DNA from 3 places in the Streptomyces sp. NPDC053755 genome. Region 1 is predicted to be linked to each of the others. Evidence: riboswitches for the same ligand, from Rfam matches in the RefSeq annotation. Region 1 holds a riboswitch; each other region holds the start of a gene.

The links. Region 1 has a riboswitch for thiamine pyrophosphate ahead of thiO (glycine oxidase ThiO). Riboswitches for the same ligand answer to the same signal wherever they lie in the genome.
Region 2: another riboswitch for thiamine pyrophosphate. It lies ahead of AB0K65_RS26245 (thiamine ABC transporter substrate-binding protein); the one in region 1 lies ahead of thiO (glycine oxidase ThiO).
Region 3: another riboswitch for thiamine pyrophosphate. It lies ahead of thiC (phosphomethylpyrimidine synthase ThiC); the one in region 1 lies ahead of thiO (glycine oxidase ThiO).

Annotation. Positions count from the first base shown of each region.
Region 1 is NZ_JBFASK010000023.1:29,029-32,298, forward strand. It holds gene AB0K65_RS21810 (Rv2175c family DNA-binding protein) at 108-473, opposite strand; gene AB0K65_RS21815 (FAD/NAD(P)-binding oxidoreductase) at 617-1,831, opposite strand; TPP riboswitch at 2,018-2,130, shown strand; gene thiO (glycine oxidase ThiO) at 2,128-3,270, shown strand, end outside.
Region 2 is NZ_JBFASK010000033.1:42,070-45,339, forward strand. It holds gene AB0K65_RS26240 (iron ABC transporter permease) at 1-472, opposite strand, end outside; gene AB0K65_RS26245 (thiamine ABC transporter substrate-binding protein) at 547-1,632, opposite strand; TPP riboswitch at 1,704-1,811, opposite strand; gene rlmN (23S rRNA (adenine(2503)-C(2))-methyltransferase RlmN) at 1,841-2,947, opposite strand; gene AB0K65_RS26255 (hypothetical protein) at 3,195-3,270, shown strand, end outside.
Region 3 is NZ_JBFASK010000001.1:476,019-479,288, reverse strand. It holds gene thiC (phosphomethylpyrimidine synthase ThiC) at 72-1,847, opposite strand; TPP riboswitch at 1,841-1,986, opposite strand; gene AB0K65_RS02135 (YibE/F family protein) at 2,172-3,270, shown strand, end outside.

The DNA.
Region 1 (3,270 bases):
AGCAATGGTTGTGGGAGTGGTAGTCCGCGGGGTCCCGGCGCGGGGGGGGGGGGGGGGGGGGGGCGCCCCCCCCCCCCACGGCGGCAACCTGTGCTGTCTTGGGTGCGTCAGACGGCGAGCGCCTGGGCGCGGCGCTTCACCTCCGTGCCGCGATTCTCGCTGAGGGCCTGCGCGGGCGTGCCCGGCAGGGTCGGGTCGGGAGTGAAGAGCCACTCCAGCATCTCTTCGTCGGAGAAGCCGTCGTCCTTCAGCAGCGTCAGGGTCCCGCTGAGACCCTTGACCACCTTGTCGCCCTGAATGAAGGCGGCGGGCACCTGAAGCGCCCGGTTCTCCCCGCGGCGCACGGCGATGAGCTGGCCCTCCTTGACCAGCTGCCGCACGCGCGTCACCTCGACATCGAGCATTTCCGCGATGTCGGGGAGGTAGAGCCAGGCGGGGACGAGAGCATCGATTCTTGCGTCAATCTCGGTCACGGGAACAAGCCTGCCATCTGGGGCTGACAGTCGGAAGTCGAGCCCCGGCGAGTGTCCCCCGACGAGCGGCCGGCCCGGGCCGGGAGAGACCCGGGCGGGCCTTGGCGGGCGCTCGTCAGAGGGCGGCACCTCGCGGGCGCTCGTCAGAGGGCGGCCGCCTTCAGGGGCACGGAGGGATCGGTGGCCCGTTCGGGATCGATGCGGGCGGCCGCCTCGATCAGCTTGCGGCCCTGGGCCAGGTCACGGGGGCGTCCGACGGCCAGCAGGGCGACGAGGACGCCCTCGCGGAGCCACAGGACGGACCAGGAGGCCCCGGCGGAGTCGCCGCGGCGGACCAGCGCGTCGGTGGTGGTGTGGTGCCCCGCGTACTGGACGAAGCGGCCGAACTGCTCGGACCAGAAGTAGGGCACCGGGTCGTAGACGTCGGGGGTCTCGCCGATGATGTCGGCCGCGACCGTGCGCGGCCCCTGGAGGGCGTTGTCCCAGTGGTGGACGAGGAGCCGCTCGCCGTACCGGGCGGAGGGGAAGGAGGCGCAGTCGCCGACGGCGTAGACGTCGGGCAGGGAGGTGCGCAGCCGGTCGTCGGCGGTGACCGAGCCGCCCGCGTCGAGGGCGACGCCGGAGCCGTCGAGCCAGTCCGTGGCGGGCCGCGCGCCGATGCCGACGACGACGGCGTCGGCGGCCAGCGGCCGGCCGTCGGCCAGGACGACGCTGCCGGTCTCGACGCGTTCCACGCGCGCGCGGGTGAGCAGGGTGGCGCCGCTCTCCTCGTACCAGCGGGCCATGGGGGCGGCGACCTCGGCGGGCAGGGCGCCGGCGAGGGGCCGGTCGGCGGCCTCGACGACGGTGACGGCGCAGCCGGCCTCGCGGGCGGCGGTGGCGAACTCGGCGCCGATCCAGCCGGCGCCGACCACCACGATGTCGTGGCGCCGCTCCAGTACGGGCTTGAGCCGCGCGGCGTCGTCGAGGGTGCGCAGGAGGTGGACGCCGGGCACGCCCTCGGTGCCCGGCAGGGTGACGGGGTGGGCGCCGGTGGCGATGACCAGCACGTCGTAGGGCACGGGCCCGGCCTCGGTGTCGACCGCGTGGTCGCCGGCGCGCAGGCCGGTGACCTCGAGGCCGAGGCGCAGCTCGATGGAGAGCGCCTCGAAGTCGACGTCGAAGGCCGAGTCCTCGGCCTTGCCCAGAAGGACAGCCTTGGAGAGCGGGGGCCGGTCGTAGGGCTGGTGCGGCTCGGCGCCGATGAGGGTGACCGGACCCGCGAAGCCCTGCTCGCGCAGGGCGACGGCGGTCTGCACCCCCGCCATGCCGGCGCCCACGATCACGACATGCTGCTGTGCCTGCTTCTGCTCGCTCACCCGATCACCTTACGCAGCTGACGCGCCGTCAGGAAGGTGGCCGCTCCCTCGCGCCGGGCCGGTCCCCCACCCGGCCCGCCTGCCCCGGATGGCCCGACCCGACACGCGCGTTCCCGAGGGCGGCGCCCGCGGGCGGGAGGCTCCCTTACCGGGCCCCGACGGCTGGGGATAGTCTGACCGCCAACGTAGAGCACTCGCGGGAGCCCGGACGCACCGGGCTGAGAGGGAGGCTGGCCGGCCTCCGACCGTACGAACCTGATCCGGGTCATGCCGGCGAAGGGAGGGGCTGGACGCCCATGCCATCACGTACGTCACACGTCCGTACGTCCTCGGACGTCCTCGTCATCGGGGGCGGGATCATCGGCCTCGTCACGGCCTGGCGCGCGGCGCAGCGCGGGCTGCGGACGGCGCTGGTGGATCCGGAGCCCGGGGGCGGGGCGGCGCGGGTCGCGGCCGGCATGCTCGCCGCCGTCACCGAACTGCACTACGGCGAGGAGACCCTGCTCGGCCTCAACCTCGCCTCCGCGCGCCGCTATCCCGACTTCGTCGCCGAGCTGCGGGACGTCACCGGCCACGACGTCGGCTACCGCTCCTGCGGGACCCTCGCCGTCGCGCTGGACGCCGACGACCGGGCGCACCTGCGGGAGCTGCACGCCCTGCAGACCCGCTGCGGCCTGGAGTCGGAGTGGCTCAGCGGGCGGGAGTGCCGTCGCCTGGAGCCCATGCTGGCGCCGGGAGTCCGGGGAGGGCTGCGGGTCGACGGCGACCATCAGGTCGATCCCCGCAGGCTCGCCGACGCGCTGGTCGCCGCGTGCGAGCGGGCCGGTGTGGTCCTCCACCGGAGCGTCGCCGAGCGGCTGACGGTGGTGAGCGACCGGGCCGCGGGCGCGGTACTCGCGGACGGGACGCCTCTCGACGCCGAGCAGGTGGTCCTGGCCGCGGGGAGCCTGAGCGGCCGGCTCGGCGGCGTACCGGAGGAGGTGCTGCCGCCCGTACGCCCGGTCAAGGGGCAGGTGCTGCGGCTGCGCGTGCCGCCCGCGTACGCGCCGTTCCTGTCCCGGACGGTGCGGGCCGTGGTGCGTGGAAGCCACGTCTATCTGGTGCCGCGCGAGAACGGCGAGCTGGTCGTCGGGGCGACCAGTGAGGAGCTGGGCTGGGACACCACCGTCACGGCGGGCGGGGTGTACGAGCTGCTGCGCGACGCGCACGAGCTGGTGCCGGGCATCACCGAGCTGCCGCTCACCGAGACCCGGGCGGGTCTGCGGCCCGGGTCTCCGGACAACGCGCCGCTGCTGGGCCCGAGCGCGCTGCCCGGGCTCCATCTGGCCACCGGCCACTACCGCAACGGGGTGCTGCTCACCCCCGTCACCGGCGACGCCATGGCGGAGGTGCTGACCACCGGCACGCTCCCGGACGAGGCCCGCCCCTTCACCCCCCGC
Region 2 (3,270 bases), on a different contig from region 1:
CCTCCTCCTGGCGCGGGTCGAGCTGGGACCACAGTCCGCCGACGGTCCGGACGACGACGGCGTAGTTGAAGAAGACGTGCGCGAGGAGGATCGCCCAGACGGTGGTGTCGAGGCGGACGCCCCACTGTTCGTCGAGGAGCCCGCCGCGCCCGACGAGGGCCAGGAAGGCCGTGCCGACGATGACGGTGGGCAGCACGAAGGGCACGGTGACGAGGGCGCGCAACAGCGCCTTGCCGGGGAAGTCGAAGCGGGCGAAGACGTACGCGCCGGGCAGGGCGATCAGCAGGGTCAGCGCGGTGGAGGCGAGCGCCTGCCACAGCGTGAACCAGAGGACGTCGAGGATCTCCGGCCGGCTCAATGTCTCGCCGAACCGGCCGAACTGCCACGACCCGTCCACCCGGATTCCGCGCTCGACGATCGAGGCGACGGGCCAGGCGAAGAAGAGCGCGAAGAAGGCGACGGGCACGGCCATCAGGCCGAGCCGCGCCGCGCTCCCGCGCGCCGCCCGGGCGGGCTTGCCCCGAGCGGGCACGTCCTCGGCGGGCTCTACTTCAGGACGAGTGACGACCACTGCTGGATCCACTGGTCACGGTTCTCGGCGATCTTCTCGGGCGCCATGGTGTGCGGCTTGTCGATCACCACACCGTGCCGGGTGAAGAGCGCGGGCAGGGTGGCGTCCTTGGCCACCGGGTTGACGAACATCTGGAGCGGCACGTCGTCCTGGAACTTCTTGGAGATCAGGAAGTCGATGAGCTTCTTGCCGCCCTCGGGGTTCTTCGCCCCGTTCAGGAGGCCCGCGAACTCGGTCTGCCGGAAGCAGGTGCCGGTGGAGACGCCGGTGGGGGCGGTCGCCGGCTGCGGCTCGGAGTAGAGCACCTCGACCGGCGGGCTGGAGGCGTACGACACGACCAGCGGCCGGTCGCCCTTGGCCTTCCTGCCGCCCGCGGATCCGGAGAACTCCTGGTTGTAGGCGAGCTCCCAGCTGTCGACGGTCTTCACGCCGTTGGCCTTGAGCTTCTTCCAGTAGTCCTGCCAGCCCGCGTCGCCGTAACGGGCTGCGGTGCCGAGGAGGAAGCCGAGGCCCGGGGAGGACCGCTCGGGGTTCTCCACGACGAGCAGGTCCTTGTACGCGGGCTTCGCCAGGTCGTCGAAACTCTGCGGGGGCGTGAGCCTCTTGTCCGCGAAGTACTTCTTGTCGTAGTTGACGCAGATGTCGCCGGAGTCGATCGGGGTGACCCGGTTCTCCTTGTCGACCCTGGCCTCGGGGGCGACCCGGTCCAGGCCCTTCGCCTCGTACGGCACGAAGATGCCGTTGTCGAGCGCGCGGGACAGGAGGGTGTTGTCGACGCCGAAGAAGACGTCGCCCTGGGGGGAGCCCTTGGTCAGGATCTCCTTGTTGACGGCCTCGCCGGCGTCGCCGCTCTTGAGGACCTTGACCGTGAGGCCGGTCTGCCGGGTGAACTCCGCCAGCACCTCCTTGGAGGCGTTGAAGGAGTCGTGGCCGACGAGGGTCACGGTCTTCGGGGCGCGCGCGGCGTCGCCCTTGTCGCTCGCGCCGCCGCCGCACGCGGCGAGGGTGGTGACGCCGAGCGCGCCGACGAGCGCGGCGGCCACCGTCTTCTTGGTGCTCACTGGAATTCCTCCTGGGTATGACCAGGAAGAGACGCGGCCCTGCCCACCCGAGGGTGGGCAGGGCGCAACAGCTCGAGTAACGACCGAACTTCCTACCCAGAATGACCTGGGCGAGGTTCAGAGGGTCTGCGGTCCGGTGACCGCACTCTCAGCGCTGTGGCGCTCCCCTGTCGGAATATGGAGATGTGTTCGACCTCAGACTACAAGGTCAGCGCTCCGAGGCCGCGAGCTGTCCACAGGCACCGTCGATCTCCTGCCCGCGGGTGTCGCGGACGGTCACCGGCACGCCGTGCGAGGCGATGGCCTCGACGAACGCCTTCTCGTCCTCGGGACGCGAGGCGGTCCACTTGGATCCGGGTGTGGGGTTGAGCGGGATCAGGTTGACATGGACGCGCTTGCCCTTGAGGAGCCGTCCGAGCAGGTCACCCCGCCATGCCTGGTCGTTGATGTCCCGGATGAGGGCGTACTCGATGGAGATCCGGCGGCCGGACTTCTCCGCGTACTCCCAGGCGGCGTCGAGGACCTCGCGGACCTTCCAGCGCGTGTTGACGGGCACGAGGGTGTCGCGCAGCTCGTCGTCGGGGGCGTGCAGGGAGACGGCGAGCCGGCACTTGAAGCCCTCGTCGGCGAAGCGCAGCATGGCGGGCACGAGGCCGACGGTGGAGACGGTGATGCCGCGCTGGGAGAGCCCGAGGCCGTCCGGCTCGGGGTCGGTCAGCCGCCGGATCGCCCCGACCACCCGCTTGTAGTTCGCGAGCGGCTCGCCCATGCCCATGAAGACGATGTTGCTGAGCCGCGCGGGGCCTCCGGGGACCTCCCCGTCGCGCAGGGCCCGCATGCCGTCGACGATCTGGTGCACGATCTCGGCGGTCGACAGGTTCCGGTCGAGCCCGGCCTGCCCGGTGGCGCAGAACGGACAGTTCATGCCGCAGCCGGCCTGCGAGGAGATGCACATCGTGACGCGGTCGGGGTACCGCATGAGCACGGACTCGACGAGCGTGCCGTCGTGCAGCCGCCACAGGGTCTTGCGGGTGGTGTCGTCGTCGCACGAGATGTGCCGGACGACGGACATCAGATCGGGCAGCAGCTCGCCCTGCAGCTTCTCGCGGGAGGCGGCGGGGATGTCGGTCCACTCGGCGGGGTCGTGGGCGTACCGCGCGAAGTAGTGCGTGGACAGCTGCTTGGCGCGGAACGGCTTCTCGCCGATCGCGGCGACGGCCTCCTTGCGCTCGGCGGGCGTGAGGTCGGCGAGGTGCCGCGGCGGCTTCTTGGCTCCGCGGGGGGCGACGAAAGTGAGTTCTCCGGGCTTGGGCATGGTGCTACCAGTGTCGCAGACGCGCGCTGGTGGCCCGGGGCGCCCAGGACCGCCTCGGCCCGTCTCGGGCCGCCTTGCCGCCGTGGGCCGCCGTGGGCCGGGTGCGGGCCGCCCTTGCCGCCGTGGGCCTCCGTGGGCCGTCCCCGGCCCCGTACCGGCCGGTGCGCGGCTCGGGACACCCGGCCCAGGTGGCGGCGCCTGCCAGGCCCGCGCGTGACCCCACCCCGTCGGACGTCGTTCGCCCGGCGTGAAGAACACCACGCGCGTACGCGCCGCCGCCGCCCTCGCCGGGGCCGCTCTCGCCCTGTCCGCGGCCCCCCACG
Region 3 (3,270 bases), on a different contig from region 1:
GCCCCCCGCGGCCATGCGGTCCGTACCCGGGCCCCCACCCGCCCCGGAGACGACGGGGCGGCGTCCCGTGGCTAATCCGCCAGCGGGAGGTACACCCGGTTGCCGGCCGCGGCGAACTCCGCCGACTTCTCCGCCATGCCGGCCTCGATCTCCTGCGACTTCAGGTCGCCCCCGTGCTCGCGCCGGATGTCCTGCGAGATCTTCATCGAGCAGAACTTCGGACCGCACATGGAACAGAAGTGCGCGGTCTTCGCCGGCTCCGCGGGCAGCGTCTCGTCGTGGAACTCGCGGGCCGTGTCCGGGTCGAGCGCCAGGTTGAACTGGTCCTCCCAGCGGAACTCGAACCGCGCGTCCGACAGCGCGTCGTCCCACTCCTGCGCCCCCGGGTGCCCCTTCGCCAGGTCCGCCGCGTGCGCCGCGATCTTGTACGTGATGACACCGGTCTTCACGTCGTCGCGGTTCGGCAGGCCCAGGTGCTCCTTCGGGGTGACGTAGCAGAGCATCGCCGTACCCCACCAGGCGATCATGGCGGCGCCGATGCCGGAGGTGATGTGGTCGTAGGCGGGCGCGACGTCCGTGGTCAGAGGGCCGAGGGTGTAGAACGGCGCCTCCTCGCAGATCTCCTGCTGGAGGTCGATGTTCTCCTTGATCTTGTGCATCGGGACGTGGCCCGGGCCCTCGATCATCGTCTGGACGTTGTGCCGCTTGGCGATCGTGTTCAGCTCGCCGAGGGTCCGCAGCTCGGCGAACTGCGCCTCGTCGTTGGCGTCCGCGATCGAGCCGGGGCGCAGCCCGTCACCCAGCGAGTAGGTGACGTCGTACGTCGCCAGGATGTCGCAGAGTTCCTCGAAGTTCGTGTAGAGGAAGTTCTCCTTGTGGTGCGCCAGGCACCAGGCGGCCATGATCGACCCGCCGCGCGAGACGATGCCGGTCTTGCGGCGGGCGGTGAGCGGCACGTACGGCAGCAGCACGCCGGCGTGGACCGTCATGTAGTCGACGCCCTGCTCGGCCTGCTCGATGACCGTGTCCTTGTAGATCTCCCAGGTCAGCTCCTCGGCCCGGCCGTCGACCTTCTCCAGGGCCTGGTAGAGCGGCACGGTGCCGATCGGCACGGGGGAGTTGCGCAGCACCCACTCGCGGGTGGTGTGGATGTTGCGGCCGGTGGACAGGTCCATGACCGTGTCCGCGCCCCACCTGGTGGCCCACGTCATCTTCTCCACCTCCTCCTCGATCGAGGAGGTGACGGCGGAGTTGCCGATGTTGGCGTTGACCTTCACCAGGAACCGCTTGCCGATGATCATCGGCTCGATCTCCGGGTGGTTCACGTTCGCCGGGAGTACGGCCCGACCTGCCGCGATCTCCTCGCGGACGACCTCGGGGGAGACGTTCTCGCGGATGGCGACATACTCCATCTCCGGGGTGATCTCACCCCGGCGGGCGTACGCGAGCTGCGTCACCGCCTGGCCGTCGCGGCCCCGCCGGGGCAGGCGCGGGCGGCCGGGGAAGACCGCGTCGAGGTTCTTGAGTCCTCCCCCGCGCGGCGAGGTGTGCTTGATCCCGTCGTCCTCGGGGCGGGCCGGGCGGCCCGCGTACTCCTCGGTGTCGCCCCGTCCGATGATCCAGTTCTCGCGCAGCGGCGCAAGGCCCCGCCGTACGTCGGTGTCGATGGCGGGGTCGGTGTACGGCCCGGACGTGTCGTACAGCGTGACGTCCGTGCCGTTGGTGAGGTGCACCTGGCGGACCGGTACGCGGAGGTCGGGGCGCGATCCCTCCACGTACCCCTTGTGCCAGCCGGGCTTGCGCTCGTCCTGGCTGGTGGCAGGCGTGCGTGCATCCTGAATGGTCATGAGACCGATCTCCCTACGCCGGCATTACCCGGTAACAGGTTCGGCGGTCGGCGCAGCCTCTTCCCGTACGTACGTCATGCGCGCGTACGGTGATCAGCGCCCTCTCAGCCCGGTGCTCCGAGCTCCCGCGTGTGCAAAGGTGCCACCACGCTAGCGTCAACCCGGGCGTGCTGAACAGTGGGCCCCCGCCGTTCTTGCGATGATCGGTCGGTGACTTCCTCGCAGCAGACCCCCGGACCCCCTGGCAACGGCGACGGAAACGGCGGTGCCGGCGACGGGCGGAGCGACGGCCGCGGCAGGCACGGGCACGCGGAGCGCGGGCTCGTGGAGCCCGGGCACGACGCTGCCGGACACGCCCATGCGCATGCGCACGCCCATGGACCCGCCGCTCCCGTCTCCCGGCACCTGCGCAAGGTCATCGCCGCCGTCCTGATCCCGTTCGCCACCGCCGTCGTCGTCGGACTCGCGGTCCTGTGGCCGGGCGGGGCCCCGGCGCACGAGCGCACCGGCGTCGGCTTCGACCGGCAGACCGAGCAGGGCAAGGTCGTCTCGGTCGAGCGCGTCGACTGCAAGGACGTGAACGCCGCCCAGGTGCCGCCGACCGGCGACACCTCCACCCCGCAGGGGCGCGAGGCGGTCAACGCCCGGCAGGGGCAATGCGCGAAGGCCACGATCGAGGTCACCAGCGGCGCCGACCGGGGACGCACCTTCGTCGAGATCGTGCAGCCGGACGCGCCCCGGCAACTGAGCGAGGGACAGGGCGTGATCGTGGCGTACGCCCCCGACGCCCCACGCGACCTGCAGTATTCGGTGACCGACGTGGACCGCAAGTTCCCGATGATGCTGCTCGCCGGCATCTTCGCGCTGGCGGTCGTGCTCGTGGGCCGACTGCGCGGGCTGATGGCCCTGATCGCGCTCGCCGTGAGCTTCCTGGTGCTCACCCTCTTCATCCTGCCGGCGATCCTGCAGGGCTCGAACCCGCTGGTGGTGGCCGTGGTCGGCGCGAGCGCGATCATGCTCATCGCGCTCTACATGTGCCACGGCCTTTCGGCCCGCACCTCGGTCGCGGTGCTCGGCACCCTCATCTCCCTGCTGCTGATCGGGCTGCTGGGCTCGCTCTTCATCGGCTGGGCCTCGCTGTCCGGCAACACGGACGACAACACCGGTCTGATCCACGGCCTCTACCCGGACATCGACATGTCGGGTCTGCTGCTCGCCGGCGTCATCATCGGATCGCTCGGCGTGCTCGACGACGTGACGGTGACGCAGACGTCGGCGGTGTGGGAGCTCCACCAGGCGGACCCGCGCATGGGTCCGCGCGCGCTGTACCGGGCCGGTATCCGGATCGGCCGGGACCACATCGCCTCGGTGGTGAACACGCTGGTGCTCGCGTACGCCGGTGCGGCGCTGCCCCTGCTGCTGC